One region of the Ralstonia chuxiongensis genome, then DNA from elsewhere that is predicted to be linked to it. Evidence: predicted binding sites of a transcription regulator. Region 1 holds the regulator's gene; each other region holds the start of a gene.

What was found. Region 1 encodes LexA, which represses DNA repair genes until DNA is damaged. Its sites were predicted from a motif close to ACTGTATNNNNATACAGT; they were not measured.
Region 2: the regulator LexA is predicted to act here: its motif matches at 1,576-1,593, upstream of recA (recombinase RecA).
Region 3: the regulator LexA is predicted to act here: its motif matches at 4,010-4,027, upstream of NKG59_RS21905 (CppA family protein).

Annotation. Positions count from the first base shown of each region.
Region 1 is NZ_JAMYWC010000003.1:703,751-714,102, reverse strand. It holds gene rplI (50S ribosomal protein L9) at 12-464, opposite strand; gene rpsR (30S ribosomal protein S18) at 489-767, opposite strand; gene priB (primosomal replication protein N) at 780-1,106, opposite strand; gene rpsF (30S ribosomal protein S6) at 1,148-1,516, opposite strand; gene NKG59_RS12630 (asparaginase) at 1,610-2,602, opposite strand; gene NKG59_RS12625 (ferredoxin--NADP reductase) at 2,739-3,515, opposite strand; gene lexA (transcriptional repressor LexA) at 3,769-4,419, shown strand; gene NKG59_RS12615 (hypothetical protein) at 4,539-4,724, shown strand; gene NKG59_RS12610 (hypothetical protein) at 4,695-5,129, opposite strand; gene NKG59_RS12605 (cupin domain-containing protein) at 5,068-5,379, opposite strand; gene NKG59_RS12600 (dipeptidase) at 5,395-7,125, opposite strand; gene NKG59_RS12595 (nuclear transport factor 2 family protein) at 7,258-7,653, shown strand; tRNA gene NKG59_RS12590 (tRNA-His) at 7,744-7,819, shown strand; gene dusA (tRNA dihydrouridine(20/20a) synthase DusA) at 7,892-8,926, opposite strand; gene NKG59_RS12580 (enoyl-CoA hydratase/isomerase family protein) at 8,971-10,080, opposite strand; gene NKG59_RS12575 (sterol desaturase family protein) at 10,227-10,352, shown strand, end outside.
Region 2 is NZ_JAMYWC010000002.1:846,939-857,290, forward strand. It holds gene NKG59_RS08620 (sensor histidine kinase) at 1-778, opposite strand, end outside; gene NKG59_RS08625 (response regulator) at 771-1,481, opposite strand; gene recA (recombinase RecA) at 1,747-2,805, shown strand; gene recX (recombination regulator RecX) at 2,902-3,381, shown strand; gene NKG59_RS08640 (DUF2889 domain-containing protein) at 3,669-4,295, shown strand; gene sucC (ADP-forming succinate--CoA ligase subunit beta) at 4,362-5,528, shown strand; gene sucD (succinate--CoA ligase subunit alpha) at 5,617-6,498, shown strand; gene NKG59_RS08655 (TerC family protein) at 6,660-7,358, shown strand; gene NKG59_RS08660 (pilin) at 7,543-8,061, shown strand; gene NKG59_RS08665 (pilin) at 8,325-8,897, shown strand; gene NKG59_RS08670 (hypothetical protein) at 9,012-9,788, shown strand; gene NKG59_RS08675 (PglL family O-oligosaccharyltransferase) at 9,913-10,352, shown strand, end outside.
Region 3 is NZ_JAMYWC010000007.1:134,519-144,870, reverse strand. It holds gene NKG59_RS21925 (M20/M25/M40 family metallo-hydrolase) at 42-1,265, opposite strand; gene NKG59_RS21920 (histidine phosphatase family protein) at 1,522-2,196, shown strand; gene NKG59_RS21915 (SDR family oxidoreductase) at 2,244-3,008, shown strand; gene NKG59_RS21910 (MBL fold metallo-hydrolase) at 3,038-3,952, shown strand; gene NKG59_RS21905 (CppA family protein) at 4,054-4,326, shown strand; gene NKG59_RS21900 (LysR family transcriptional regulator) at 4,338-5,204, opposite strand; gene NKG59_RS21895 (LysE family translocator) at 5,306-5,932, shown strand; gene NKG59_RS21890 (hypothetical protein) at 6,113-7,168, shown strand; gene NKG59_RS21885 (MFS transporter) at 7,243-8,484, opposite strand; gene NKG59_RS21880 (AI-2E family transporter) at 9,231-10,268, opposite strand; gene NKG59_RS21875 (DUF1345 domain-containing protein) at 10,265-10,352, opposite strand, start outside.

The sequences.
Region 1 (10,352 bases):
TGCGTGCGTGCTTAGGCTGCGTCGCCCCGCACCGACACGTTCACGTCAACTGCCACGTCGGTGTGCAGCGACACGACGACCGGGTGGTCACCCACGGTCTTCAGCGGGCCGTTCGGCAGACGCACTTGCGCCTTCTCAACCTTGAAGCCTTGCGCAACCAGTGCATCAGCGATGTCGTGGTTGGTGACGGAGCCGAACAGACGGCCATCCACACCAGCCTTTTGCGACAGTTGCAGCGTCAGGCCGTTCAGCTTCTCGCCTTCGGCTTGCGCAGCAGCCAGCTTTTCAGCTGCCAGCTTTTCCAGCTCAGCGCGGCGGGCTTCGAATTCCTTGATGGCGGAATCCGTAGCGCGGCGGGCCTGCTTGTTCGGGATCAGGAAGTTACGAGCGTAACCGTCCTTCACACGCACCACGTCGCCCAGGTTACCCAGGTTGACGACCTTCTCGAGCAGAATAATTTGCATTGTGAGTTCTCCTTATCCCGCTGATTAGTGCTTGTGCTGATCGGTGTACGGCATCAGCGCGAGGAAACGTGCGCGCTTGATGGCCGTGTCCAGCTGGCGCTGATAGATCGCGCGCGTACCGGTCAGGCGGGCCGGGGTGATCTTGCCGTTCTCGCCGATGAAGTCCTTGAGCGTGTCCAGATCCTTGTAGTCGATCTGCTCAACGCCAGCCACGGTGAAGCGGCAGAACTTCTTGCGCTTGAACAACGGGTTTTGCTGCTGGAAGCGCTTCTTGTTCTTCGCGTCGCGCTGCTTCTTGTTCATGAATGCCATGATTCAATCCTTTACGAATACGTTACATCCGGAGATGTGAAAGACCAGTGCCTTACTGCTGCGGTGCTTGCGAGCCAGGAATCCTACGCAATCCAGGACGGTGCCCGGAGCGATGCGATCCAGAACGGAAGCCATCTTGCCGGCTGCCAGTGCTTCCATCGAAAACTCGATCTGCCGCACTGTCTGCGCTTCGACCGCCTGCCCGCTGTATGCCAGAAGACAATTGACGATCGGTACGCCGGCCGGGGTGTATCGCATCACCTCGCGCTCGACCAGAGTGGCGACGAGCTGCAGGCGGTTGATGGCGTTGTCCCCGTGGGTTTCGTTCATGCTGGTGATGCGCGATCAGGCTTGCGCAGCACCGCGCGGCATCAGGCGGCCTGTTCGGTCTGAGCGGCGGCCTTCTTGGCCTCTTCGCGTGCGACTTCCTTCATCATCGGCGACGGCGCCGTTTCAGCCTTCTTGGTCTGAACGATGAGGTGACGCAGCACGGCGTCGTTGAATTTGAACGCGTGCTCGAGCTCAGCCAGGGTCTCCTTGCCGCACTCGATGTTCAGGCACACGTAGTGAGCCTTCGCCAGCTTCTGGATCATGTAGGCCAGTTGACGACGGCCCCAGTCCTCGACGCGGTGCACTTGACCGCCTTGCGTGGTGACCGTGCTCTTGTAGCGCTCGATCATCGCGGGCACTTGCTCGCTCTGGTCCGGATGGACGATGAATACGATTTCGTAATGACGCATTGACGCTCCTTGTGGATTAAGCCGCCCGGGCGTCACACTCCGGTGCAGCAAGGTTGGTTAGCCTGCCATTATACGCAGGCCTTGGAGATTTTTTCAATATCGATCAATGACTTGCTGCAGGGAGGCAACTTCTGCCTGGGCGCGCCCAGAGGCCAGAAGCAACGTCAACAGCACACGCGCTTTATATGGGTTCAGCGAGCCACTCGATGCCCAGCGCTCCCCACCAGGCTGCGCGGGGACCACGCCAGCGCCGGTACGCGTGGAACGCAGCACGAAAACGCCCTGCTGACTCGCCCGGTTCAGCGCGGCCTCAAGATTGGCGTGAATCGAGCCCGCGCCAGTTGCGGCAATCACCAGCCCCTTTACGCCAGCGGCGACCAGGGCATCGACCACGCGCGCATCGGGCTGCGCATAGCTCGCCACCACCTCAACCCACGGCCACTGGCCTGCGGGCGGCATGGGCAGCACATCCGCCGCACCTACACGCTGCCCTGCACGCTGAAACTGCACTTGAGCGTCAAGCACAAAACCCAGCGCGCCCGTGTCCGGCGAGACAAAGGCTTCGACCGCGTAAGTATGGCCCTTCTGCACATCGCGAGCGGCGTGCACGCGCTGGTTGAGCGCGACCAGCACGCCGCGCCCGCGCGCCGATGGACTGGCTGCCAGCCGCACCGCGTTCAGCAAATTCAGCGGACCATCTGCCGACAGCGACGTCGACGGCCGCATCGCTGCCGTCAGAACGATCGGCGTATCGGTCTGCTGCGTCAGGTGCAGCAGCATCGCGGTTTCTTCAAGCGTGTCGGTGCCGTGCGTGATGACCACGCCGTCCACTCGTTCGACGTCGATCCAGTGACGGATGCGCGCCACCAGTTTTTCCCATACGTCGAACGTCAGGTCCTTGCTGTCGATCTGGGCGACCTGCTCGGCACGCACGTTGGCGAGGCGCTCCAAACCGAGTTTGCTGGCCGCGAGCAGTTGATCGATGGGGACGGCGCCTGCGCGGTAGCGCGCGGCGGAGCCAGCGTCGTCAGCAGAGCCGGCGATCGTGCCGCCGGTAGCGAGGATGGCGATGGTAGGCAAGGACATCGTTGCAGACATGCGTTGTGGGCAAGGCGCGCATTGTATCCGCCCGCCCCGCCTTTGCCGACGCGGGATTGCCCTGGGCACCCAGAAAACAAAACGCCGGCACACGGGCCGGCGTTTGCAGCAGAAACGGCGTCGATTATTTCTCGACGAAGGCGCGCTCGATCACGTAGTCGCCGGCTTCGCCCATACGCGGCGAAATCTTGAAACCGCGGGCATCAAGCAGCTTGCAGGTGTCTTCCAGCATGGCCGGGCTGCCGCAGATCATGGCGCGGTCGACGGCCGGGTCCATCGGGGGCAGGCCGATGTCGGCAGACAGCTTGCCGTTGTCGACGAGGTCTGTCAGGCGGCCCATGTTGCGGAACGGCTCGCGCGTGACGGTCGGGTAATAGATCAGCTTCTCGCGCACCTGATCGCCGAAGAACTCGTTATTCGGCAATTCGCGGGTGATGAAGTCGGCATAGGCCAGCTCGCTCACTTGGCGCACGCCGTGCAGCAGCACGACCTTCTCGAAGCGCTCGTAAGTGTCCGGGTCTTGAATGATGCTCATGAACGGCGCGAGGCCGGTGCCAGTGCCGAACAGATAGAGGTTCTTGCCGGGCAGCAGGTCATCCAGCACGAGCGTGCCGACCGGCTTCTTGCTCACCAGCAGCTTGTCGCCCACCTTCAGGTGCTGCAGGCGCGACGTCAGCGGGCCGTTCTGCACCTTGATGCTGAAGAACTCGAGGTGCTCTTCGTAGTTCGGGCTGGCAATGCTGTAGGCGCGCATCAGCGGCTTGCCTTCGACCTCCAGCCCAATCATGACGAAGTGGCCGTTGTGGAAGCGCAGCGCCTGATCGCGCGTGGTCTTGAAGCTGAACAGCGAGTCGTTCCAGTGATGGACGCTCAGAACGGTCTCTTGATTGAAGGCGGACATGGTGACGTTCGGGCCAGCCCAACGAGGCTCAATCGGGCTATGTGGCGGTGCAAAAATCGGTCAAGGCCTTGATTTTATGCGATTCCCCGCGGCTGCGCCTGCATGGATTGCGCATAAGCTTCTAACCACTCGCATAGGTTTTGACGGCGGTCATAAGGACCGGGTGCTCGCGCAACACATCACAACAAAATCACTTGCGCTTCCCGCGTCACTGTATAAAATCACAGCACCTGTTCACATATACAGTACACCAATGGCCGCCCTCACCCCTCGCCAACAGCAGATTTACGACTTGATCCGCCAGACGATCCAGCGCACGGGTTTTCCGCCCACACGCGCTGAGATTGCCGCTGAGTTCGGCTTCTCATCGCCCAATGCTGCCGAGGAGCACCTGCGCGCGCTGGCACGCAAGGGCGTGATCGAATTGACGCCCGGCGCCTCGCGCGGCATTCGGCTGCGGGCGGTAGGCGACACGGCGCAGCATCAGTTCTCGCTGCCGTCGATGGGGCTGATGCAATTGACGCTGCCGCTGGTGGGCCGCGTGGCCGCCGGTAGTCCGATCCTGGCTGCAGAGCACATTGATCGCCAGTATCAGGTCGATCCGTCGCTGTTTTCTGCGCAGCCCGATTTTCTGCTGAAGGTGCGTGGCATGAGCATGCGCGACGCCGGCATTCTGGACGGTGATCTGCTGGCCGTGCAGCGCGCCGCCGAAGCCACCAACGGCAAGATCGTTGTGGCTCGACTGGGCGACGACGTCACGGTCAAGCGCTTCCAGCGCAAGGGCCGCCATGTCGAGCTGATTGCCGAGAACCTCGATTTCGAACCGATCCACGTTGATCTGGATCGTGATGAGTTTCACCTGGAGGGCTTGGCCGTCGGTCTGATCCGGCCTGCTGCTCCGTAAGTCTCCGGCGCATCTCAGCGCCAAAACTTCGCCGTTTGATCCAACCTGGAGGTGAGCCATCGGCTCGCCAGGGCGGAGTCTTGCCTCTCGCTTTTCCACCCGAACTCACGAGGTCTGCCATGCGACTCGGATCGATGTCTTCCCGCCGCCGCCCGGTACAACCGGTGCCTTTCCGCCAAACCCAGGGCGTGCGCATCTATCAGGGGGAGCAGCGCCGTACGATGGTCGGCAGCATGGCCGCCATCTGCCGAATGCTGGATGCTATTCCGGTCGCTTCACGTACCGCTGGCGCCGAAAACTGCTGAGGAAAAGAAGGACAACGAGGGGCGATGAAACGTGCTGCCGCAGCCGATCAGGGCATACCCCAATGCTGCCGCCGCAACTGATTTCATACACTTGCCCTGCCCTGAGGACAGGGCTTTCTTCAACTGATTTTCGGCCCGCCGCTTGAGCGGGCTGTTTTTTTTGTTCGCAAGTTGCTGCAGCGGCACATCCCACGATGTTCCGTCAGCAAAACGGACGTTTACCCGGATGTTGTTTGGCGTACGTGACAGTAGTATTGCCAGTGCCCTCAGGGGCAATGAGATCGCTGAATTCGAAGCCCGCACATTGCGGGCTTTTTTTTCGCCGCAACCCGACGGCGAGCCGCTAAACGCTCCCGGCTTTCTCGACGACGAGAATTCGTGCCTCGCCACGCGGGTGCGCCACATGCTCGCAACCGACACCGGCGAAGAAGATGTCACCGGGCTCCAGCGTCGCGACCCTCTCTTCGCCGACTTCGCGGTAATGCATGTCGACCGTGCCGTCGAGCACCACAAACACCTCCTCGCCATCGTTCACATGCCAGCGATAAGGCTGGTCGGTCCAATGCAAGCGCGTGGTAATGCCACTCATGTTGGCAATGTCGAGCGCGCCCCAGGCACGCTCAGCAGTAAACGACTTGGCCCGGATGATGTTCATGGCGGTTCCCGGCGGTTACTGCATGGACGGCAGATTGCCAACACGCACCAGCATCTCGGTGAACATCTGCATATCGAGGTCGAGGTCCGGCACTTCCTTGTACTCGTTGGCGTTGTGCGCGGTGTACTTCTTGCCGGGCATGGCGGGGCCGAAGTTGATGGCATTCGGCATCAGCTTGGCGGTCGTACTGCCGGCCGTGGGGACGGGCTTGGCGTCAAGGCCAGTCGTGTCGCCGTAGATGTTGAGCAGTGTCGACAGCCATGCCCCCTTCGGATCGCGCGCCATCCAGTTGCCCTGGTCGTGGTTGATCTCAAGGGCGACATGGTTGGCGTTGGCCCACGCGTTGATCTTGCCGGCGATCTCACCTCGCAGCGCGTCGGGGGTTTTGCCACGCGGCATGCGCACGTTGGCGGTCACCTCCACGCGGCCATTCTTGTCACCAATCACCGTAGGCGAGATGGTGAGCGGCCCCATGAAGTCGTCCTTGTAGGCGAGGCCCATGGTGTTGCCGAGGTAGTCAGTGCCGTAAAGGTCGGTCAGATAACGCACGGCGTGGGCGTAAGCGTTGTCTGCCAGGCCGAGATCGGCTGCGCGCAGGAACAGCGCCAGACGCGGCAGCGGGTTAACGCCTTCCTCCGGGCGCGAGCCGTGCGCCGACGTGCCGGTCACCTTCAAGACGATGCTGTCCGCGGTGCGCGTGATGTCGATTGCAAACTTGCCCTGTGCGGCCAAGCTGTTCACAAACGCGTCGCGTTTGGCTTCGAGCGCGGCGGCCGCCACGCCCAGATCCCCGCCTTTGAGCGTGGCGGTGGCCGTCTGCGGGACGGAGCTGGCCGACGCCGCGCCCGTCATCGAAATGATGGCCGTATGCGTTGCATCGCCGGCCTGCGCAGGGAAGAACACCTTCAGCGCGCCAGTGCCTTTCTCAGCGACCACGGCCGGATACTTGCTGTCGAGCACGATGTTGTACGCAGGCAATTGCGTGTGTTCGCGGTAGTACTTCATGCCATCGCCACCAGTTTCTTCGGTGGTTTCGATCATCAGACGGATCGTGCGCGCGAGCGGCACGCCGCTGTCCTTGACCGCTTTCATGGCGTACATCGCGGCGGCAATCGAGCCCTTGTCGTCAATCGTGCCGCGGCCGTACAGCAGATTGCCAACGCGCGTGACCTTGAACGGATCGAGCTTGGTGCCGTCGCCGAGCACCCATTCTTCGGGCTTTGCGGGTACGACATCGGCATGCGTCAGGATGCCGAACTCGTCCGAGCCGGTGCCGGGCAGCGTGACTTCAAATACGCGGTTGTCGACGTTGCGATATTTCAGGCCGAAGTCGCGCGCCATGCCCTCGACCAGCTTGCCGAACGCCACGATGGCGGGGTTTTCGTACTGCGGAATTTTGTCGTCGCGCACCGTCGGCAGCGCGACCATCTTCTCGATCGAGGCGATCACGGCCTGCTGGTTGTGCAGGCGGTTGTACAGACCGAGCAGACGCCCGATATTGACGAGGTCATCGCCAGTGAGCGCGGCCTTCTTCTGATACGCGGCAACACTGCCTGCGACCTGCGGATCAGCCTTCGCGGCTGCCGCGAGAAAGCTGTTCAGGTCAGCAGATGCCTTGGATTGTTCGGCGGCGAGCAGCGCATCGAGTTGCGGTTTCTGAAGCGTGGCGGCAAAGGCGCCGGTGCCGCAAGCCAGCGACAGTGCGATCGTCAGCGAAGACAGGCCAATACGGGCAGTGCGTTGCATCGAAGTGGTTTCCAGGAAAGGCGAAGGCGCCATCATAGGGGCGAAGCGCAAGCCACGCATTGTGCGGCGCGAAAAACGCTAAGCTACGCACGCTGCGCAGTATGCTTGGAGTTTTCCTAGGAGGCTTACCGCATGGAACCGTCTCTGGATACCGCCCCGGCTCTGCTGAGCGTGCTGGAAGAACTGCGCCGGCGCGAACCTATTTTCCATCGCCCCGAATTGGGCACGCGCCGCGAAGACTTCGAGCGCATGACCACGGAAGATTTCTGGGAAACCGGCGCCTCCGGTCAGCGCTATAGCCGCAGCTATGTGCTTGGGGTTCTCGATGCCCGGCACGGCCATATCGGCGAGGATTTCTGGCAAACGCGCGATTTCCGCTGCCAGGAGATTGCGCCGGACAACTACTTGCTGACGTACACGCTGGTGCAATCGAACCGGACGACGCGCCGGGCGACGTTGTGGCGGCGGACGGCTGATGGCTGGAAGATCGTGTACCACCAGGGAACGGTCGTGGCGGAGGCTCGTTGAACTCCGTTGCGAAACCCTCTAGGCAAGTCGAAAGAATGTTTGTATAATCGCTGTTTCCTTGAACGGCGACACGCTGCTCAAAGAACAATGGTGGCTGTAGCTCAGTTGGTAGAGTCCCAGATTGTGATTCTGGTTGTCGTGGGTTCGAATCCCATCAGTCACCCCAAGATTCAAGAAAAAGCCCGCATTCGCGGGCTTTTTTTCATTCAGCGGTCGGGGCAACCCGCCCCTTCCTGCATCAAACCGCTACCGCCTCATCGTTCGATTCTTCGCCGCGCCGCAGGTGCGCCCGCGCCTCGTCGAAGAGTGCGTGGGCGTCGGCCAGCGTCTTGACGCGGCCCAACGCCTTGGAATCCGACAGCACGCGCCGCCAGCCGCGCGCGCCCGCCACGCCGCGATATAGCCCCAGCATGTGGCGCACCGCCGCCCCAGCGTAGCCGCCGCGCTCTACCCAGCGGCCGACGTAGCCGATCATCGCGTCTTCCACCTCTGCACGCGTGGGGGCCTCGGTGTCGGCATCGTAGTACCGCGCATCGAACACCGCCATCAGATGCGGATGGTGATATGCCTCGCGGCCGATCATGACGCCGTCAACGTGCGCAAGGTGCGTGTCGATCTGTTCCAGCGTCTGCACCCCGCCGTTGAGGAGGATTTCCAGATGCGGAAAATCACGCTTGAGCTGGTAGACGACTTCGTACCGCAGCGGCGGAATTTCGCGATTTTCCTTGGGGCTCAGGCCTTTCAGGATGGCGTTGCGCGCGTGGACGATGAAGGTCTCGCAACCCGCCTCGGCGATGGCGCCGACGAAATCACGCACGAAATCATAGGTCTCGATGGCGTCGATGCCGATGCGGTGCTTCACCGTGACTGGAATCGACACCGCGTCGCGCATCGCCTTGACGCCCTGTGCGACGAGCTTCGGTTCGGCCATCAGGCACGCGCCGAACGCACCTCGCTGCACGCGCTCGGACGGGCAGCCGCAGTTGAGGTTGATTTCCTTGTAGCCCCATTGCTGGCCGAGACGCGCGGCCTGGGCGAGATCATCGGGTTCGCTGCCGCCGAGCTGCAGTGCCACGGGATGCTCGACCTCGTCGAAATCGAGGTGGCGCGGGACGTCGCCGTGCAGCAGCGCGCCGGTGGTCACCATTTCCGTGTAGAGCCAGGTGTGGCGCGAGATCTGGCGATGGAAGAACCGGCAATGTCGGTCTGTCCAATCCATCATGGGCGCCACCGACAAGCGGCGAGGGTTGGGCGTGGGGCGTTCAGCAGTCACAGCAAGATCAACGATTCAAAATCCAGGCGCGCAGTTTACCGGTTCTAGTCCGACAGCCCCAGCAGCGGATGTTGCTCATGGCGCCACGGCGAGATAAAGAACGCAGCCACTTCATCGTCACGCACGGCGTCGATGCTGGTGTGCTTCCACTTGGGCGCGTGGTCTTTGTCGACAGCGAGTGCGCGAATGCCTTCGATACCGTCGCCTTCAGCAAACACGTGCGTCATCATGTCCAGTTCGCGGCGCAGTTCATCGGCCAGCGTGGTGCGGCGGCCGCGGCGGATCAGCTCCAGCGTCACCGCCATCATCAACGGCGAGCGCTTGGCCATGTGCTCAGCGGTCTGTGCGGCCCATTCGGCATCCGTGCTGCCAGCCAGGTCGGCGAAGATGCCTTGCACGCTGCTCTGGCTGAAGCAGGCATCGATGGCCTCGCGGTGGGGCACGATGATGGCCTTGGCATCATTCGGCGCCGATGCGGCTTCGGTAAAGCAGGCAGCGATCTGCTCGGCGCTGCCCCAGTTGCCATCGCGCAGGCGTTGGACGATGCCCGCCAGCGCGTCGGTGGTGACGTGGCAATCGGCAAGGCCAACTGACAACGCGTCGGCCGCTTCGATCATCTGCCCTGTCACGCCCAGGTATTCGCCCACATGGCCGGGCACGCGCGCCAGGAACCAGCCGCCGCCAACGTCCGGGAACAGACCGATGTTGGTTTCAGGCATGGCCATCTTCGCGCGCTCGGTCACTACGCGCAGCGATGCGCCTTGCGAGATGCCCATGCCACCGCCCATCACCACGCCGTCCATCAGCGCGATGTAGGGCTTGGCATAGCTGAAGATCAGGTGGTTGAGGCGGTATTCCTCGGTGAAAAAGGTGATGAGTTGCGGGTCGCCGGCCGTGGCGGCGCGGTGGAAGAAACGGATGTCGCCGCCGGCACACAGGGCCTTGCCGCCCTCGCCACGCAGGATGACAGCGTGGACCTCCGGATCGTGCTGCCAGGCCAGCAGCGCATGCGACATCGCGCGGATCATCTCCAGCGACAGCGCGTTGAGCGCCTGCGGCCGGTTCAGCGTCAGCCAGCCGATGCCGCCACGTACTTCGGCGATCACGTTGGGTTGGACTTCAGCCTGAGGCGCGATGGAAACGGTGGATTGCATGTCTCGGATGTTGTTGTGGAAATAACGGCTCGCACTGTACACGACAGCGTATTGAAGCGAGGAAGGGCTCTAGCCTGCCCCCTTTCGCAGCGCGGGTGTTGGGCGTATACCTGCCGGTTGGAGACGACACACATCACAACAATCCAATGACCCCTGCCAACGCCACCCCGGGCGCATCCGGTTTCGACCCAGGCCTGATCCTGCTGGCCTTTGCGCCGGTCTTCCTGCTGACCATCGGCGCAGAGGCGTGGTACTGGCGCAAGCGTGATCCA
Region 2 (10,352 bases), on a different contig from region 1:
CGTCGATGGGGCTGGTGTCGCCCGGGTTACGCGCGCGGATGCGCTCCTGAATCGCATTGAGCGGCGCCAGCCCACGCGTCAGCCCGAACCACACCAGGATCACCGCCAACGGCAGGATCACGAACTGCGGCAGGATCACGCCCTTGATGATTTCGTTAGCGAGTTGCGCGCGCTTGTCGAGCGTTTCCGCCACCTGCACCAGCGCGGGTTTATCGCCGGAGCCCGGTCGCTGCACGAACGTATAGGCAACGCGAATCTCTGCGCCGTGGATGTGGTCGTCGCGCAGTTGCACAAGGCCACCGGCGTTGGCGTCTTCTTCGGGCGGCAGGGGCAGGTCGCGGTCCCCGGAGATAAACTCGCCGTTGGTGCCAAGCACCTGGTAGTAAATGTTGTCGGTTTCGTCGGCACGCAAAATCTCGCGCGCCGAGATCGGCAGTTGCAGCGTCACGCGCCCATTCACCTCACGCAGCTGCTGGCTGAGCACGATCGCGCTCGATTCCAACGCGCGGTCGTATGGCGCATTCGCAATCGACTTGGCCACCAGGTACGTCACCGCAATGCTCATCGGCCACAGCAAGAGCAGTGGCGCGAGCATCCAGTCGAGAATTTCGCCGAAGAGGGATCGGGCGACGGGCCGCGTGGCGTCGTCTTCGAGGTGGGGGAGGGTGTCGGTGAGGTCGCCGCCGTCATCGCTGCCGTCGGCTCCGGGTGCCGTGTCGGCACGTTCACGCAGCGACGCGCGATGCCGACGCCACGGCCAGGCCAACCGATCACCCATGGGCAGCCGTCGCGGTTGTCGTCGGGGTGGCCATGCGTTCCAGGCAATAGCCCAGCCCGCGCACGGTGGCGATGCGAATGCCTTCCACCTCGATCTTCTTGCGCAGCCGGTGGATGTAGACCTCGATGGCGTTGTTGCTGACTTCTTCGCCCCAGCCGCACAGGTGGTCGACCAGTTGCTCTTTCGACACCAGGCGGCCGACGCGCGCCAGCAGAATCTCCAGCAGCCCGATCTCGCGTGCCGACAGTTCCACCACCTGATCATGGATATAGGCGATGCGCCCGACCTGATCGAACGCCAGCGGCCCATGGCGGACAAGCGTGGCGCCACCGCCCGTACCCCGCCGCACCAGCGCGCGCACGCGCGCTTCCAGCTCAGACAGCGCGAACGGCTTGGCCATGTAATCGTCTGCGCCAAGATCCAGGCCCTTGACGCGTTCTTCCACACTGTCTGCGGCGGTCAGGATCAACACCGGCAGCATGGCCCCGCGCGAGCGCAGTCGTTTGAGGACCTCCAGCCCCGACATGCGCGGCAGGCCCACGTCGAGAATCAACAGGTCATAGGTTTGGGCCGTTTGCGCGGACAGCGCCGCGTCGGCAGTTGCCCCATCGGAGGCTTGGTCGACGGCGTAACCCGCCTGGCGTAGCGAGCGTGTGAGCCCGTCAGCCAGCGTGGCGTCGTCTTCGGCAATCAGGATGCGCATGCGTGTCTCCCCGCGATGCCGGGCAAGATGTCTTGCCCATCCCGCCCGCTACATTGTTTTCGCGCGACATATGTTCTGGAGACTTGTCAAAACCACTGGTTTTTTATACAGTACTCCGAATTCGCGGTGCTGTAGTCTTGGCGGCGCTAAAGTCATGGAATGGGTCGTGTCGGGGCAATCACGCTGCGGCCCGTTATTGCAGGCAACCGCTGGAATCGCAAGCCCTTGCGGCCCATTTATACACCAATTTGCACGAAGGACGACCATGGAAGACGGTAAGAAGGCAGCCGCAATGAGCGCAGAAAAGCAGAAGGCGCTGGCTGCCGCGCTCGCGCAGATCGAAAAGCAGTTCGGCAAGGGCTCCATCATGAAGATGGGCGACGCCGAGGTCGAGCCGGTCCAAGTCGTGTCGACAGGTTCGTTGGGGTTGGACGTGGCGCTGGGCGTTGGTGGCTTGCCGCGCGGCCGCGTAGTGGAAATCTACGGTCCGGAATCGTCGGGTAAAACTACCCTGACACTGCAGGTGGTTGCCGAGATGCAGAAGCTGGGCGGCACTTGCGCCTTCATCGATGCGGAACATGCGCTAGACGTCACTTATGCCGACAAGATTGGCGTGAGCGTGCCGGACCTGCTGATCTCCCAACCGGACACGGGTGAACAAGCTCTGGAAATTGCCGACGCGCTGGTTCGGTCGGGCTCGGTTGATCTGATCGTCATCGACTCGGTGGCGGCACTGGTGCCGAAGGCTGAAATTGAAGGCGAAATGGGCGACGCGTTGCCCGGCCTGCAGGCCCGTCTGATGAGCCAGGCGCTGCGCAAGCTGACCGGCACCATCAAGAAGACCAACTGCATGGTCATCTTCATCAACCAGATCCGCATGAAGATCGGCGTGATGTTCGGCTCGCCGGAAACCACCACGGGTGGTAACGCACTCAAGTTCTACGCTTCGGTGCGTCTGGACATCCGCCGCATCGGCTCGATCAAGAAGGGCGACGAGGTGGTCGGCAACGAGACCAAGGTCAAGGTCGTCAAGAACAAGGTGGCGCCGCCGTTCCGCGAAGCCATCTTCGACATCCTGTACGGCCAGGGCGTGTCGCGTGAAGGCGAAATCATCGACCTCGGCGTGGAAGCCAAGATCGTTGAGAAGTCCGGCGCCTGGTACAGCTACGGCGGCGAGCGCATCGGCCAAGGCCGTGACAACTGCCGTGAATACCTGCGCGAAAACCCCGACCTCGCCCGCGACATCGAAAACAAGGTCCGCGAAGCACTGGGCGTGACGCCGATGGGCGCCATCGCAGTGGCCGAGGAAGTCGGAGAAGAGTAATTGGGTTGGCCGTCGGCGCAGATCGACGGCTCTATCGAGCTTCATACGCCTGCCGTCCCCCAACGGTGGGCGTTTTCTTTTTGAGCCTGAAACCGTATGCCGTTGCCGCGCCCACCGTTATCGCTGAAGGCACGTGCGCTGGGCTATCTGTCTCGCCGCGAGCACAGCCGCGTCGAATTGCGCCGTAAGCTGGTTCCGCACGCCGAGTCCGCCGAGGAGGTCGACGCGCTGCTGGATTGGCTGGAAGGCGAAAACTGGCTATCCAACGCGCGCTTTGCCGAAAGCATGGTGCACCGCCGAGCGGGCCGCTACGGTACGGCGCGCCTGATGCAGGAGTTGAAAACACATCAACTTGGCGAAGAGACGCTGGGCGAGGTCAAGGCCCAACTGCAAACTACCGAGGCGGCCCGGGCCAAGGCCTTGTGGGAAAAGCGCTTCGGCCGCCCACCGGCCGATCTGGCCGAACGCGCCAAGCAGGTGCGATACATGATGGCGCGCGGATTCTCCCGTTCCGTGGTGTCGCGCATCATCGCAGGGGCGCATGAACTGCTGGAAGATGGCGACGAATCCGCTTGAACGCCGCCGATCTCGCCACAATTCGCGCCGAACAATTCTCTTGTGTGCGGATCGCGTCGTTTGCACCTCATCCGGTTGTTGCAACCGCTTTCACACTGCGTTGCAGCACGCGACCAGTCTGGTCGTGACGACGTGTTAAAATTCGAGTCTTTGGTACCGTCCTTCATCTCAATTGCCGGACGGTAGTGTTCGTGTGTGGCGGCTGATGCGCTGCTGCATATGTCCCGTGGGCGACGCGCGAGATCCGCGTGCGCCGCCTCCATCGGCCCTATCAGTCTGTCTGGTCCATGCCTCTGTCTGCTCCCGTCCCGCGCGTCATGCGCCACCGCCGTGCCATCACGGTGGAGGCCTATTTGCGGGAAGACGGCCTGTGGGACATCGAAGCACGCCTGACCGACACCAAACCACGTGACATTCCCCTGGCCAGCGGCGGCGTGCGCCCTGAGGGCCAGCCGCTGCATGACCTGTGGCTGCGCGTGACGATCGATACCCGCATGAACGTCGTGGATGCCGAAGCGTGTTCCGACTGGGTGCCGTATCCCACACATTGCGACACGATTGGCCCTGCCTACCGACAGCTCATCGGCCTGAACCTGGTGAAGGGATTTCGAAAGGCCTCGCGTGAGAGACTCGGCGGCGTGGCGGGTTGTACGCACCTGACCGAGCTGTGTGGTGTGCTGCCGACCGCCGCCATCCAGGCCTTCGCGGGCGACGTCTTCCCGGTGCGAGATAACTCGAACGACCTCCGGCCTGTCGAGCCCGGCGAAAAGCCGCCTTATCAACTCCACGGCTGCCATGCCCTGCATCTTGAGGGCGAGGTGGTCCGCAAGCATTACCCGCGCTGGTTTGCATACCAGCCCGAAGCCAAGATCCAACCGCCACCCACCGAACTGTCGCCTGAGCCCTCGTCCTGAAGGGCACCGCGCTGTTCGCGTTTTCAATACTCATCACACTCACTCTGCCTAGCAAAGGAAACACGCATGAATATCCATGAGTACCAAGGCAAGGAAATCCTGCGCAAATACAATGTGCCGGTTCCGCGCGGCATTCCGGCCTTCTCGGTCGACGAGGCTATCAAGGCCGCAGAAACCCTGGGCGGCCCGGTGTGGGTCGTGAAGGCACAGATTCATGCGGGTGGCCGTGGCAAGGGCGGCGGCGTGAAGGTTGCCAAGAGCATGGAGCAGGTCAAGGAATACGCCAGCAGCATCCTGGGCATGACGCTGGTGACGCACCAGACCGGTCCGGAAGGCAAGCTGGTCAAGCGCCTGCTGATCGAAGAAGGCGCGGACATCAAGAAGGAACTGTACGTGTCGCTGGTGGTGGACCGTGTGTCGCAGCAGGTCGCGCTGATGGCCTCTAGCGAAGGCGGCATGGACATCGAAGAAGTTGCCGAATCGCACCCGGAAAAGATCCACACGCTGCTGATCGATCCGCAAACCGGCCTGCAAGACGCCCAGGCTGACGATATCGCCCGCAAGATCGGCGTGCCCGACGCGAGCGTGCCGCAAGCTCGCCAAGCCCTGCAGGGCCTGTACAAGGCATTCTGGGAAACCGACGCTTCGCAAGCTGAAATCAACCCGCTGATCCTGACCGGCGACGGCAAGGTCATCGCGCTGGACGCCAAGTTCAACTTCGACTCGAACGCGCTGTTCCGTCACCCGGAAATCGTGGCCTATCGCGATCTGGATGAAGAAGACCCGGCCGAAATCGAAGCCTCGAAGTTCGACCTCGCCTACATCTCGCTCGACGGCAACATCGGCTGCCTGGTGAACGGCGCCGGTCTGGCCATGGCCACGATGGACACCATCAAGCTGTTCGGCGGCGAGCCGGCCAACTTCCTCGACGTGGGCGGCGGTGCCACCACCGAGAAGGTGACCGAAGCCTTCAAGCTGATGCTCAAGAACCCGGACGTGAAGGCCATTCTGGTCAACATCTTCGGCGGCATCATGCGTTGCGACGTGATCGCCGAAGGCGTGATCGCGGCAGCAAAGGCTGTGTCGCTGTCGGTGCCGCTGGTCGTGCGCATGAAGGGCACCAACGAAGACCTCGGCAAGAAGATGCTGGCCGACTCGGGTCTGCCCATCATCGCCGCAGACACGATGGCAGAGGCCGCCGAGAAGGTCGTGGCCGCAGCGGCCGGCAAGTAAGCCGCCCGCTGACCCAACCATACGCGAACGCGAGTTGCGCCCGCTGCTGAGTACGTCGGCGCGGCTCGCTGCATAAAAGGATTACAGCATGTCGATTCTGATCAACAAAGACACCAAGGTCATCACCCAGGGGATTACCGGTAAAACCGGCCAGTTCCACACCCGCGGCTGCCGCGACTACGCCAACGGCAAGAACGCCTTCGTGGCAGGCGTGAACCCGAAGAAGGCCGGCGAAGACTTCGAAGGCATTCCCATCTACGCGAGCGTCAAGGACGCCAAGGCACAGACCGGCGCGACCGTGTCGGTGATCTACGTGCCGCCCGCTGGCGCCGCTGACGCCATCTGGGAAGCTGTCGAAGCCGAGCTGGACCTGGTGGTTTGCATCACCGAAGGCATCCCCGTGCGCGACATGATGATGGTCAAGGACAAGATGCGTAAGGCCGGCAGCAAGACGCTGCTGCTGGGTCCGAACTGCCCGGGCCTGATCACGCCGGACGAAATCAAGATCGGCATCATGCCGGGTCACATCCACCGCAAGGGCCGCATCGGCGTGGTGTCGCGCTCGGGCACGCTGACGTACGAAGCCGTGGGCCAGCTCACCGCGCTGGGCCTGGGTCAATCGTCGGCTGTCGGTATCGGCGGCGACCCGATCAACGGTCTGAAGCACATCGACGTGATGAAGATGTTCAACGACGATCCGGAAACGGACGCCGTGGTCATGATCGGTGAGATCGGCGGTCCGGACGAAGCCAACGCGGCTTACTGGATCAAGGACAACATGAAGAAGCCGGTGGTTGGCTTCATCGCTGGCGTGACCGCACCTCCGGGCAAGCGCATGGGCCACGCCGGCGCGCTGATCTCGGGTGGTGCCGACACCGCGCAAGCGAAGCTGGACATCATGGAAGAATGCGGCATCAAGACCACCAAGAACCCGTCGGAAATGGCACGTCTGCTCAAGGCGATGCTGTAATCGACAAGGTTTGAGGTTGTGCGAGAACGGGAGGCCTGGCCTCCCGTTTTTGTTTGGTCGCGACGCAGCATGCGATCCAGGCACGACATGTGTATAAGCAAACAAGATCCTGCAAACCGACTCACTGCACGCCAACCCCCAAGGACATCTTCGAGAACACTATGGCGCTCACCTCCAGCGCATTCTGGTTCGCACTCGGCTCCATCACCCTGACCAACATCGTGCTGTCGGGCGACAACGCGGTCGTCATCGCGCTGGCCGCGCGCAACCTGCCCAAACGCCAGCAGAAGCAAGCCATTTTCTGGGGCAGCGCCGGCGCCATTGTGTTGCGCGTGGTGTTGACCGTGCTGGCCGTCAAACTGCTTGCGCTGCCTTATCTAAAAACGATTGGCGCGCTGCTGCTGGTGTACATCGGCGTGAAGCTGCTGACGGAAGCTGAAAACGAGGCCTCCGGAGACCACCGCCAGCGAGTTGGCCTGTGGCCTGCTATCCAGACCATCCTCATCGCCGACTTTGTGATGTCGCTCGATAACGTCGTCGCCGTGGCCGCCGCGGCGGAAAAAGGGCCACCAGGCACGACGTTTCTGCTGCTCGTCCTGGGGCTTGGTTTGTCGGTGCCGTTGATCGTGTTCGGGAGCACGCTGCTGGTGGGGGTCATGGCGCGCTTTCCGGTGATCATTACGCTCGGGGCGGCGCTGCTTGGATACCTTGCCGGCGATATGCTCGTCACTGATCCGATTGACGCGGCGTGGTTTGAGCGGGCGGTGCCGTATGCGGATGTGGTGGTTGGGTGTGTTGGGGCGCTGCTGGTGGTGTGTGTGGGCTGGTGGCTCAGCCGACGAACGTTGCGCCAAGCCTAGTTCGAACGATTCCCCACGAAAGTAGGTGATGACGGGTTCTGTCCGAAATTCTGTCAAGAACGGTCAGATTTGCGCCCGAATTCCCACCAAAGTGCGCCAGTTTTTGCCCAGATATACGTTGCGTGCCTTGGCATGGTCCCTGCAGGGTGGCTTCCCAATAACAAATGCGTTTTGGGGAGAGGTCATGGGCTTCAAGCACAGCACAGGAACGAGGCGTCGGGCGGGTGGCTTTACGCTGATCGAGCTGATGATTGTGGTGGCGATTGTTGGGATCCTGGCGGCGATTGCGCTGCCTGCGTATCAGGACTATACGATTCGGTCCCGCGTGGCGGAGGGATTGGTGATGGCCGAGCAAGCCAAGGTGTTGGTGGTCGATAATGTCGCAAACTCACAGACCACTCTATCAATGGGCTTCAACCCCATTTCGCCCACCAAGAACGTGAACAGTCTGGGCGTCAACGCAAACAATGGCGAGATCATCATTACGTACTCGCCTGTTGTGAGCGGACCCAACGCATATACATTGGTGTTGACCCCGTATTCAGGTGGCGGTGCGTCGGTTGCAAATCTTCAAGCGGGCATGGCGCCGCCCAGCTTGGTCATGTGGGACTGCTCAGCTCTAGGTAAGGCGCCTCCTGCCCCTACCGTAACAGTGACGGCGGCTACGTTGCCCGCACAGTACGCTCCCGCAGAGTGTCGCTAGAAGACGCGGTGGATAATCCATGAACAAAGACGCCCTAGGGCGTCTTTGTTGTTTGTAGAGCACCAGCACAAATAATGCTTCGAAAAGCACTTATTGGACCAAAATCGTCATACAGTGTCAAAAACTGTCATTGGTTGGGCTTTGGTGACGGCGGATCACGTCAGTTTCCCCCGCAATAGCGGCGAGTTCCCCCTGGCACGGTCCCTGCTCTATATCCGTCGCATCATCTTTAACCAAACAATCCGGGGGATCTTAAGATGTCGATGCGTACTAACAAGCACGCCCAGAAGGGCTTCACGCTGATCGAACTGATGATCGTGGTTGCGATCATCGGTATTCTGGCTGCTATCGCGCTGCCGGCTTATCAGGACTACACGATTCGTACGAAAGTGACGGAAGGCTTGGTTCTGGCTTCGGGTCAAAAGGCGCTGGTAGCCGAGAATGCGGCGAACGGCAGTGCTGCCGCTACCGGCGGTCTTTTCACCGGTATGCCGACGGCTGCCAACGGTACCGCACCGTGCAACTCGGCCGCTCCGAGCCTTTGCTCCCTGAATGGTGGTGTTGCAGGTACGCCGCTCACGAAGAACGTGACTGCTGTTAACGGTCAGACTCAAGACGGCCACATGGAGATCACCTACGAAGCTTCATTGGTGCCCCCCGCCAACAATCTGCTGATTCTGTATCCGCAATCCAACAATGCATTGCTTGTGGCCGGTACGCCGCCGACCAGTGCTATCACCTGGACTTGCTATGCTCAAGGTAAAGCCGTGGTTGGCGCTGCTCCGAACAATGCAACGCTGCTGCAGAAGTATGCTCCTGCAGAATGCCGCGCTTAAACGTTAGATGAGTGGTCGGCAGACAAGGGTCTGCCGGCACAGAAGAAGGGATTTCGGTCACACGGAATCCTTTTTTTTGTTGCAAATTGCAAGGCGTAGATTTCGCAATCCACGATGATCGGTCACAAAAGAATTCGCTCAGCCATCAAGGCGGCCAGCGTTCACCTCAGCTTGAGCGTGTTGGTGGCGGTCGGGGTTGCTGTAATTGTCTTGGGTGTGTGGTTTCCCTATCCGTTTCGCGCGTTGTCAGGCGGTCAGCATCTCTTCTGGATCATTGTTGGGGTAGATGTCGTCTGTGGTCCGTTGCTTACGAGCGTGCTTTTCAGTCCGGCTAAATCCCATCGCGAGCTGACATCGGATCTGTCGATGGTTGCCGCAGTGCAGCTGGCCGCGTTGCTGTATGGCGTGCACAGTGTCAGCTTGGCCCGTCCTGTCGTTGTGGCGTTTGAAGCTGATCGATTGGTCACAGTTTCTGCTGCGGAAATCAACGTTGGTGATTTGCCCCAGGCTTCACCGGCGCTTCGCGCGCTCTCGTGGACGGGGCCCGTGCTGGTCGGCACCCGTGCTCCCAAAGATGGGAACGAAACCTTGAAAAGCATCGATATGTCGATCCAAGGGATTGGGCCCAGTGCTCGACCCGGCTGGTGGCAGAGTTATGAAAAAAGCCGGCCGGTTGTGCAGCAACGCATGAAACAGCTTGGCGAGCTGCGGTCCAAAGTTGGACCGAATGGGCGGGCCATCGTTGACGACGCTGCCAAAAAAACAGGCTTACCAGTCGACCAGCTTTACTACCTCCCGTTGGTTAGCCAAAAGCAGCTGGACACCTGGATTGCGTTGCTCGATGCACACGGCACCGTCAAGGGCTATGCGCCAATCGACGGCTTTGAATAAATGGCATCTCTCCACCCGCCAGCCCTGGAGTGGGAAGCTGTCCCTAAGCTAAACTAGCTCGCCTAGTGGAAGCGCCTTCGGGCGCTTTTTTCGTTTCAAGCGACTCCCCCCGTCCTACTCACCGATGCGCCGATTCTCTGTTTTGCATTTGCTAGCCTGGCTAGCCCTGGGGTCATGCTGGGTGATTCCTTTCTTGGTCGCACCGCATACCTATCCAATCCCCACGTTCTATTCCGAGTGGGTGGCAGCCGCTTGTTGGATCGCGCTAGGGGTGGCGGTATTGGGTGCCACATGGGGCCGAGCCATTGGTCTGCCGAGAGTCGCGCTTGCGCCGCTGGCCCTGGTCGCAGTGTTGATTGTGCAATTGGCGATTGCCCCGCCGCTGAACCCGTTCTTCTCTTCCGGAGCCATCGCGGCGTTATTGGCGGCTGCCGTCATCTGCGGGTTAGGCGCACGGTGCCGCGACCTGCCTGGCGTGTTAGACGCCATTGCGGTTGCCGTCACCGTCGGAGGCTTGCTGACCGTGGCGATCGAGTTGCTGCAATTGTTCCGCGTGCCAAATCT
Region 3 (10,352 bases), on a different contig from region 1:
GTCACCCGCCCTTTGTTGCGCACCGTGGGCGCGGAGCCTACTTAATGGCTCGCAGCAAGCTCCATGAGCATGCGCGACAGCAGATAGAGACGCGGCACGACGCTCTCCACCTCTGCGTATTCCTCCGGCGTGTGAATGCCGCCGCCAACGATGCCGAAGCCATCAAGCGTGGGCGTGCCGACACCGGCCGACAGGCTCGAATCGGCCGCGCCGCCGCTGCCTTCGAGCGTCAGCTTGCGCCCGATCTCGCCGTAGATGGCTTGCGCCTTGGCGGCAAGCTGGTCCGACGCAGCATTGCGCGGCATCGGGGGGAAGCCTCGCACCAGAGACGTCTTCACTTCCGTATCGGGGATCAGGTTGTTGGCCGACACGTGCGTCATGTCGCGTTCCACGCGGTCGAATTCCTCCGGCACAGCCACGCGCACGTCTGCATAGGCCGTTGCATGGTCGGGAATGACGTTGGTTGCGTCGCCCGCCTTGAGCACGGTCACGTTGAAGGTCGTCTGCTTGGCACTATCGCCCAACTTGCCGAGCTGCAACACCTGGTGCGCCAATTCGTTGGCGGCGTTGCGACCCGACTCCGGTGCCACACCGGCGTGCGCGGCCTTGCCTTTGATGTCGATCTCGGCCGTGCCGCTGCCCTTGCGCCACACGACCAGCCCATCGGCGGGTCGGCCAGGCTCCAGGTTGAGCGTCACGTCATGCTGCTTGGCCTCGCGCTCGATCAACGCGCGCGTGCCCTTTGAGCCGGTTTCCTCGTTCGTGTTGAGCAGCAGCGTGACTTGCCCGTACTGCTTGAAGTCGAGCTGCTGAAGAATCTTCATCGCGTACAAACCCGCCACCACGCCGCCCTTGTCGTCCATCACGCCGGGGCCGTAGGCGCGCTTGTCCTTGATGGTGAACGGCTTGGCGCGGGCCGTGCCGTCTTTGAAGACTGTGTCCATGTGGGCCATCAGCAGAATGCGCTTCTTTCCAGTGCCCTTCCAGGTGGCGAGGATGTTGTTGCCGACTGCCGGCGCGGCGGACACCGTTTCCACTTGGGCGCCGGCCTTGCGCAGTTCATCGGTGACGATGCTGCCCATTTGGCTGAGCCCTGCTTCGTTGCCCGTTCCCGAATCGATGTTCACCAGGCGCTCAAGCAGGTGCAGTGCGTCGCCACGGTAACCCTCTGCGGCGGACAGCACCTTGGGATTGGCATCGGCAGCGCAGGACAGCCCTGAGGCACACAGCAGCAGCGCAGCAACGGCAAGGCGGGATGGTTTCATACGGGACCTTTGTAGCGGAGTGGCAAAACGGCCATTACACACAAGATCGGTGCTTGCGGGGGCGGCCATGTTGCGCGAGGCGCACGCGTGTCACCCGCAGCTTGCTCTGGCAGACAAGTCATGCAGTGGCGGCGAGAGGCGTGATCAAGCACCGGCCAAACTATTCATTGCATGCATTACCGGTCATTCAAAGAATAAATTTCACAAATAATGCACGCCCCGCTAATCTGATCCCCTTTGATTTGGCGAGCAGACGATGGCGGAGCTTTATCTCGTACGGCACGGACAGGCCTCGTTTGGCGCGGCAGATTACGACCGGCTCTCCGAACGCGGCGAGCAGCAGAGCGTCTGGCTTGGTGAATATTTCGCGCGACATGACATCGTTTTCGATCGCGTCATCTGCGGCACATTGCGCCGCCATGAGCAGACCGTCGACGGCATCCTGCGCGGGATGGGCATTTCGGGCGCAGCGTATGAGCAGCACGCCGGGCTGAACGAATACGACTTCCAGGGGCTCTTTGCCGCGCTCGGCGAAGATTTCCCGGAGCTGACGCAACTGGCCTCGGGCTCGATGCGCGATCACTACCGGGCGCTCAAGCAGGTGCTGCATCTGTGGTCGGACGACAAGATTCGCGGCCCGCTGCCCGAGACCTGGGCCGCCTTCCAGCAACGCGTGGCCGATGCGCGCGCGGCCATCCAGGCCGGCGGCGGGCAGCGTGTGCTTGCGATCAGTTCCGGAGGCCCAATTGCGGTGACCGCGCAACAGGTGCTGGCCGCACCGCCCACAAGCGCAATTGCGCTGAACCTGCAGATCCGCAACAGCAGCGTCTCGCAGTATTTCTTCAACGCCGAATCGTTCCAGTTGGCCACTTTCAACGGCGTCCCGCATCTGGACGACCCGGCGCGACGCGCTTTCCAGACATACGGCTGATCGCCCAGGCGGACGCCCAAAACACATAACCATTGGAGGAGCACAACATGAGCACGAACCTGTTCGACCTGACCGGAAAGATCGCCCTGGTCACCGGCGCCAGCCGCGGTATTGGCGAAGAGATTGCCAAGCTGCTTGCAGAACAAGGCGCGCACGTGATCGTGTCGAGCCGCAAACTAGCCGACTGCGAAGCCGTGGCAGAACGCATCCGCGAAGCCGGCGGCAAAGCAGAAGCCCTCGCCTGCCACGTTGGCCGCATGGAAGACATTGCGGCGGCGTTCGACACCATCCGCCGCACGCACGGCCGGCTCGACATTCTCATCAACAACGCGGCGGCCAACCCGCACTTCGGCCACATCCTCGACACGGATCTGGCGGCCTACGAGAAGACTGTTGAGGTGAATATCCGCGGCTACTTCTTCATGTCGGTCGAAGCCGGCAAGATGATGAAGGCGCAGGGCGGCGGCGCGATCGTCAATACCGCGTCGGTCAATGCACTGCACCCGGGCGACAAACAGGGCATCTACTCCATCACCAAGGCCGCCGTCGCGCATATGACGCGCGCCTTCGCCAAGGAATGCGGGCCGTTCGGCATTCGCGTCAATGCGCTGCTGCCGGGCCTGACCAAGACCAAGTTCGCAGGCGCCCTGTTTGAAGACAAGGCCACATACGACCGCTGGATCAGCGAGATCCCGATGCGCCGCCACGCCGAGCCGCGCGAGATGGCCGGCACGGTGCTTTACCTCGTGTCGGATGCGGCGAGCTACACCAATGGCGAGTGCATCGTCGTCGATGGCGGCATGACGGTCTGACACCGGCCCAGCCACGCGGAGCAAGCGAGATGGCGACCCTGCCCCATGCAACGACGGCGCGTGCCGACTTCGGCCGCGTGTCGGTGTTCTTCGGCGAGAAAAGTGGGAAATATCCCGACGGCAACCAGGTCCTCATCCGCGGCTCGGATACGCTGGCCGCGTTCGACACGCCGCTCGTCTCCAACCACATCGGCCCGGAGTTCGACGCGACCGAACTGGTGGTGATGGGGCACGTGCATGAAGACCACATGGCGGGCCTGCATCGGCTGCCCCGCGCGACGGTGTACGTGCATGAAGCCGATCTGGCCGCCGTCCAAAGCTGGGACGGCATGGTCGCCACATACGGCCTGGACGATACAACCGCCCAGGCCATGCTGGAGAAACTGCAGCGCGAGTTCTTTTATGCCCCCCGCCCTGATGCGCTGGGCTATGAAGACGGTGCGCGGTGGGACCTGGGCGATACGCACGTCCGCGCGTTTCACATGCCCGGCCATACCGCCGGCCACACGGTTCTGCTAGTCGAGCCCGAAGGCGTGGCGTCCATCGGCGATATCGACCTGACCGGCTTCGGCCCGTACTACGGCGACGCCTGCTCAAGCCTGCGTCATTTCCGCCGCAGTCTGGCGCGCCTGCCGGACATTCCCGCCAAGGTGTGGGTCACGTCGCACCATCGCGGCATCTACACCGACCGTGCGCACTTTCTGCGCGACCTGGCGGCCTATACGGCCAAGCTCGATGAACGTGAAGAGCGCCTGCTGGCCAGGCTGCGCGAATCCCCCAAGACACTGGCGCAATTGGTGGAGCAACGCCTGCTGTATCCGCTGGGCCACGAGGCATTGTGGGTCGTCAGCGCGGAAACCCGCACGATTTCCCAGCACTTGGCCGAACTGCAGGCCGATGGGCGGGTGCGGGTGGATGAACGGGGCGTCTATCGGATCAACTGAGCCGCCTGTCGCGGTGATGCGGCGCGCCCGCAACATCGTCCTTGAAATCTGTGGATACCTGTATATATTTACAGTAACTGTAAATTTATACAGCACTCGCCATGGACGACCTGATCCGCATCGAAAACGAGTACGACCGCCAGACGGTGCTCTGGCTGCGCGAGCGCCTGGGTGAACAGGCGCTGAACGAAGTCGTGTTGCGCATGGACGGCCGCGGGCGGCCATATGCGTCGGAAGTCTGCCGCACGCTGGGCCTGACGCCGCCGCCACGCAGGCGGGCGACACCGCGCGCGCGACCGCTCAACCGGGCCGTTGGCGAGGCATATCTGGCCGCTATTCGCGGCATCCTGGGCGGCGGGCACGCAGCGGCGTAAGCCGGCGTGCGCTAATCCGCAAGCGTGGCGGCCGTTTCTTCGCGCAACCAGGCGAGCCACGCGCCGGCCGCGCTGTCGGCAGCGATAGGCGCATCGGCCAGCAGGTAATAGCCTGAGCCGTCACGCCGGAACCCTTCGGGCGCAATCAGCCGCCCATCTTTCAGGTCATCACCGGCCATCAGCTTTGACGCGATGGCCGTGCCCTGCCCCGCCAGGGCCGCCTGCAAGCTCAGATAGAAATGTTCGTAGCGCGCCTCGGGCAACCGACCGCGCGGCCGTGCCGTGCTGCTGGCCCGCCACCACGCCTGCCATGCATCTGGGCGCGTGGCGGTATGCAGCAGCCGTCGGCGCGCGGCGATATCCGCTTGTGGGGCGTGCACCGGGCCGATCCATTCGTCGCAAATGGCCGCCGCATGCACGTGTGCGGGCCATGCAAAGTCATCGCGGCGCACTGCGACGTCCACTCCGGTGCGAGCGAAATCGATGGGACCACCCGCAGCAAACAGATGCACCTGGATGGCCGGATGCCGCGCTTGAAAGCGCGACAGCCGCGGGATCAGCCACCGCATCGCCAGCGTCGGCTCGCACGACACGACCAGCGCTGAAGACGTGGCCCGACGGGCAATCCGGTCGATGCTATCTGTGAGAATCGCGAACGCATCGGTGGCAGCCACATGCAACTGTTCGCCCGCTGGCGTCAGGAAGACCGCGCGGTTGCGCCGCTCAAACAAATCCACCCCTAACGATGATTCAAGCTGCCGTATCTGTCGGCTCACAGCGCCATGCGTCACGTGCAATTCCTGCGCCGCACGCACGAAGCTGCCATGCCGGGCGGCAGCTTCAAACACACGCAGGGTATTCAGCGGAGGCAGCGCCATCTGTCAGTTTTTCTCACCTAAAAACGGCATCATAAATCGATTTTCAGCGATGACGGACGCATCCAGAATCGGCGCATCCTCACTTTGCGATTGCGCCCGACATGACCGAACTCCTTGCTGTTGCCGTCATCACCATCCTGGCCGTCATCAGTCCGGGCGCGGACTTTGCCATGGTCACGCGCAACAGCCTGCTGCATGGGCGGCGCGCCGGCGTGCTCTGCGCGCTGGGCATTGCGCTGGGCGTGCAGGTGCACGTGTTCTACACGATGTTCGGCGTGGGGCTGCTGATTGCGCATGCGCCAGCGCTTCTGCAGGGCATCAAGCTGGTGGGTGCGGCGTACCTGGTGTGGATTGGCTGGAAAACGCTGTCGGCTAAGGCGTTGCCCAGCGGCGAGGCAACCGCCCACGGCACCGGCACCCCGACGCTATCGACCCTCGCCGCGCTGCGCATGGGCTTTCTAACCAATGCGCTCAATCCAAAAACGACGCTGTTCGTGGTCAGCACGTACACGCAGGTTGTTCACGCGGGCACACCGCTGGCCGCGCAGTTCGGCTATGGCGTGTTCATGTCGGCGGCGCACGCGGTGTGGTTTGCGTTGGTGGCGGCGGTGTTTGCGTCGGGTGCGTTGCGACGTTCGCTGCTGGCGCGGCAGCGCATCGTGGACCGCGTGATTGGCGTGATCCTGATCGGGTTGGGATTGGCGCTGGGGCTCGCGCGGCTTGCGTGATGTCACGCACGGCGGCCTGCCCATGCCTGCGCCCATGCCGTCTGTCCCAGGTCTTCTGCTGCATTAACAGGCGCCAGCCTGTTTGAGACAGTGCCCTCGCGCCCTGCCCATCGCCACGCAGCGATGAACGCCACCGCGCAAACCTGACTCGCAGCACAACCTCACACCTGGAGTGCAACCATGCAATGGAATCGCGCCTTCACTGACCTCATCCGCAACGGCCGCGCAGCTTACTGGGGCAACTGGACGCTCGCCCCCACCATCAGAACCGGCGCAGTCGGTTTTGTGTCGCCCGACACCGGCGACTTCACGCCCGTCAAGCCTGAAACGCCGGGCGTGGCCATCAGCACGCGCACCGTCCCAAACCAATGGAAGCTGTCGACCAACAACGTCCACCGCACCGAGACCAACGTCAAGCTCGATGGCTCGGCCACCGATCCGGAAAGCGGCACCAAGATCAACGCGGGCGTGGAAGTGAAATGGGAGTTCTCGTCGGTCGGGTCGATCGCCTCGGAATTCGGCATTGCCTCGGAGTCGTACATCAACGACCTGACGCAGCTCACGCGGCCCGAGACGATCAAGTGGCTGGCCGAGCAGGCGCAGTCCGTCAGCATGGGCTCAGGCGGCAACATCGCGCAGGGCTTCGGCGTGGTGACCAGCGTGATCCTGGCCAACAGCGGGCTGAACGTCGGCTCGCAAGACAACAACTCGTCGTTCTCGATCACGGGCTCGGCGGGTGCCGTGCATGACATGCTCGGCAGCGCGACAGGCAAGGGATCGTTCGTGTCGGTCAACCAGACCAAGAGCGTCGATCAGCACCTTTGGCCGTTCGAGCCGGGCAAGCAGGCGCCGGCGCCCATTCCGGTGGCCTACACGTTTGCGTCGTTCGACGGCAATCTGCTGATCCCCAACTGGATCACGCGCCTGGGCGGCTTCGAGATCTACTTCAACAACAAGCCGGGCTGCACCTACGTCACGCACATCAAGCTGCGCTACAACACACCGCAAGGCCCGCGCAGCGACGAGTTCTCGCTCAGCGGCGGCATCTCCAAGACGGTCGCGAACATCCCGCTCAACGCCACCGATATTCAGGTCGACGTGAAGTTCCAGGGCGTCGTGAACAGCGACAACTACGCGTTCCGCTGGCCCAGCCCGCTCGGCCAATGGCTGACCGGCCGGCGCGAGATCGAGATGACCGGCGTGTGGCCGGGCCCGACCCACGCCGTCGAGAAGTAACGCCAAAAGCAAAGCGGCGGAGCGCCCGGGAGGGGACGTCCGCCGCGTTGTATCTGCACGCGATGTGCGGCGCGTTATGCCGCCTGCTGGCGCTTGCGTTCGATATCCGGCAGGAACACCGTCAGCAGGCCGATAAGCGGCAGGAACGAGCAAAGGTGGTAGACGTTGTAGATGTCGGTTGCGTCAGCCAGCTTGCCGAGCACCGCGGCGCCAATGCCGCCCAGCCCGAACGCGAATCCGAAGAACAGGCCCGACACCATCCCGACCTTGCCGGGAATCAGTTCCTGCGCATACACGAGGATGGCCGAGAACGCCGAGGCCAGCACCAGCCCGATGATCACCGTCAGCACGGCGGTCCAGAACAGGTTGGCGTACGACAGCAATAGCGTGAACGGCGCCACGCCCAGGATCGACACCCAGATCACGACCTTGCGGCCCACGCGGTCACCAATCGGCCCGCCCACGATCGTGCCGACCGCCACCGAAAACAGGAAGAGGAACAGGAACAGTTGCGACGTCTGCGCCGACAGGTGGAACTTGGTGATCAGGAAAAACGTGTAATAGCTGTTCAGGCTCGCCAGATAGAAGTACTTGGAGAACAGCAGCACGACCAGCAGCGTCATCGCAAACGCCACCTGCTTGCCCGACAGCTTGACCGCGGCATGCGCCCGGCCGCCCGCCTTGCGGCCATGGCCTGCGGCACGTTCACGCTTGTACCAGCCGCCTACGTGATAGAGCACGAAGATGGCGATCAGCGCCGCGATCGAAAACCACGCCAGGCTGTGCTGCCCATACGGCATGATGATGATTGCCGCGAGCAACGGACCCATCGCGCTGCCCACATTGCCGCCCACCTGGAACAGCGACTGCGCCAGCCCATGACGGCCGCCCGACGCCATACGCGCCACGCGCGACGACTCCGGATGGAAGATCGACGAGCCCGTGCCCACCAGCGCCGCCGCCAGCAGCACCGTGCCAAAGTTGGGCGCCATCGACAGCAGCACCAGCCCCACCAGCGTGAAGCCCATGCCCACCGACAGCGAATACGGCTTCGGATGCTTGTCGGTATACAGCCCGACCATCGGCTGCAGCAGCGACGCCGTGATCTGGTACGTGAGCGTGATCAGCCCGATCTGCGAGAAATCGAGGTGGAAGTTGCCCTTGAGCAGCGGATAGATCGCCAGGATCAACGACTGCATCATGTCGTTGAGGAAGTGCGCGAAGCTGATGGCGCCGATCACGCCAAAGCCGGTCTTGTCGGCCTGCGCGGCGGGGGCTGCCGATGCAGCGGCCGTGCCGTTTGCGGTGGTTTGCATGATGGTTTGGGGTAACGAGGATGAGGCAAGAAAGCGCTCAATCTTGCGCCTAAACGGTGCAGGCGTGTTACCGCAAATTCGACAACGATTAACGCAAACCGGACAATTTACTGTCGGGGCAAAAGCGTCAGCCCGCGCGGCGCCATTTCCACCAAAACACCGACCATCTTCCCGCAAACCCTTGCCCAGCTTGCCCTGGCAGGCAGCTAACGTGTTAGCCATTTTCGCGCGCGGAGCTACTCCGTTCGGAGCATGGCCGCTCAGGAGACGCTTTCTATACTCGGCAGCATGGACTGCAGCACGACGCCAGAAGCAACCGCAAGGCGCCAGTGCCAACAGCCTGACGGACACGCTGCGTAAGCAATTTCACACACACAACGATCCGCAAACCGAACCGATGACCAGCATCGACGATGCCGCACATCGGCCAACATGGGAGGGGAGCCATGATGATCCTGCTAACGGGAACGCTATGCCGCGCGATGGGAGACCTTTTCTATCAGGCCCTGCTCGACGACCGGGTCGTCTGCTGCTTCGTCACGTCCGAAGCCGTGGATGTCACCGGCAACGCCACGCGCCCGCCGCCCGCTTCGTTCCCGTGTACCGACCCTCGGCTCGCTGACGTCTCTCGGTCAGCGAGTTATTGCGCGCCCCTCGTCCCGTAGGGCGCGCTCTTTTCTGCCGATGCCGTCAGCGCGGGGGCGCTGGCGGGTCACCCTGCACCTCAACCCCACACGAGAAACGTCTCAGCCGATCAGCTCGGCGTCCGTCAGCTCGCGCTTCAAATAGGCGTACAGCACGGGCGCGGCAATCACGCCACCCAAACCAAACAACGCCTCCATCACGATCAGCGCGAGGATCAGCTCCCACGCGCGCGCATCGATGCGGCTGCCGATGATGCGCGCGTTCACGAAGTACTCCAGCTTGTGCACCACGACCAGAAAGATGAGCGATGCCACCGCCAGCTCCAACGATGCGGTGACGCTCATCACAACGATGGCCGTGTTGGAGATGAGGTTGCCCGCCACGGGAATGAGCCCCGCCACGAAGGTCAGCAGGATCAGCGATTTGGAATACGGCACGTGCTGCCCGAACAGCGGCAGCGCACCCAGCAGGTAGATGGCGGCGAGCGCCGTGTTGAGCGCGGAGATTTTCACCTGCGCAAACACCACGGCTTCGAACGCGTCGGTCAACCGGCTCAGCCGGCCCACCAGTGCTGCGGCCAACGGCTTGTGGTGCTCGGGGTCAAGCGTATCCGACCACGCCACCATCGCCCCCAGGATCAGCCCGACCAGCATCAATGCGCTGGCACGCAACCCGTCAATACCGAGGGTCGACACCTGATGGCCATGTTCCTTGATCATCTGCACAAGCTGCACACGCAGCTCGGTCACCGATTGCGGAACGTAATTGACCACCGCCGCCGGCAACGATTCCCGCACGTTGTCGAGCACGTCGGCAATGCGCGTAAGCATGCCTTCGAGCCCATGCCCGTGCTCGACCAAGCGGCCGATCCCGATGCCAAACCCTGCAAGAATAAGGGCCGCGACCACGGACACGCAGATCACCGCAATCGACTTCGCGCGCTGGGACAGCCTGCTGCGCTCGCGCAAGCGAGCCTCCAGCTTGCGCGCCAATGCGTAGACGAGAAAGCCGGCAATGGCGGCCGGCAACAGGTGCAGCCACAGCACGGCCGCAATCATCGCCGCTACCAGCACGTAACTGACAGCGTTGATGGAGCGAGTGGGTGCGCTGGGAGGAAGCTCGGGAGGCAGCATCGTCATGAAAACAGGCCTGCAGCAATGTTGATGGAGAGGGCGAGGATGCTCGTATTGAAGAAGAACGACAGCAGCGATTGCCCCAGCACC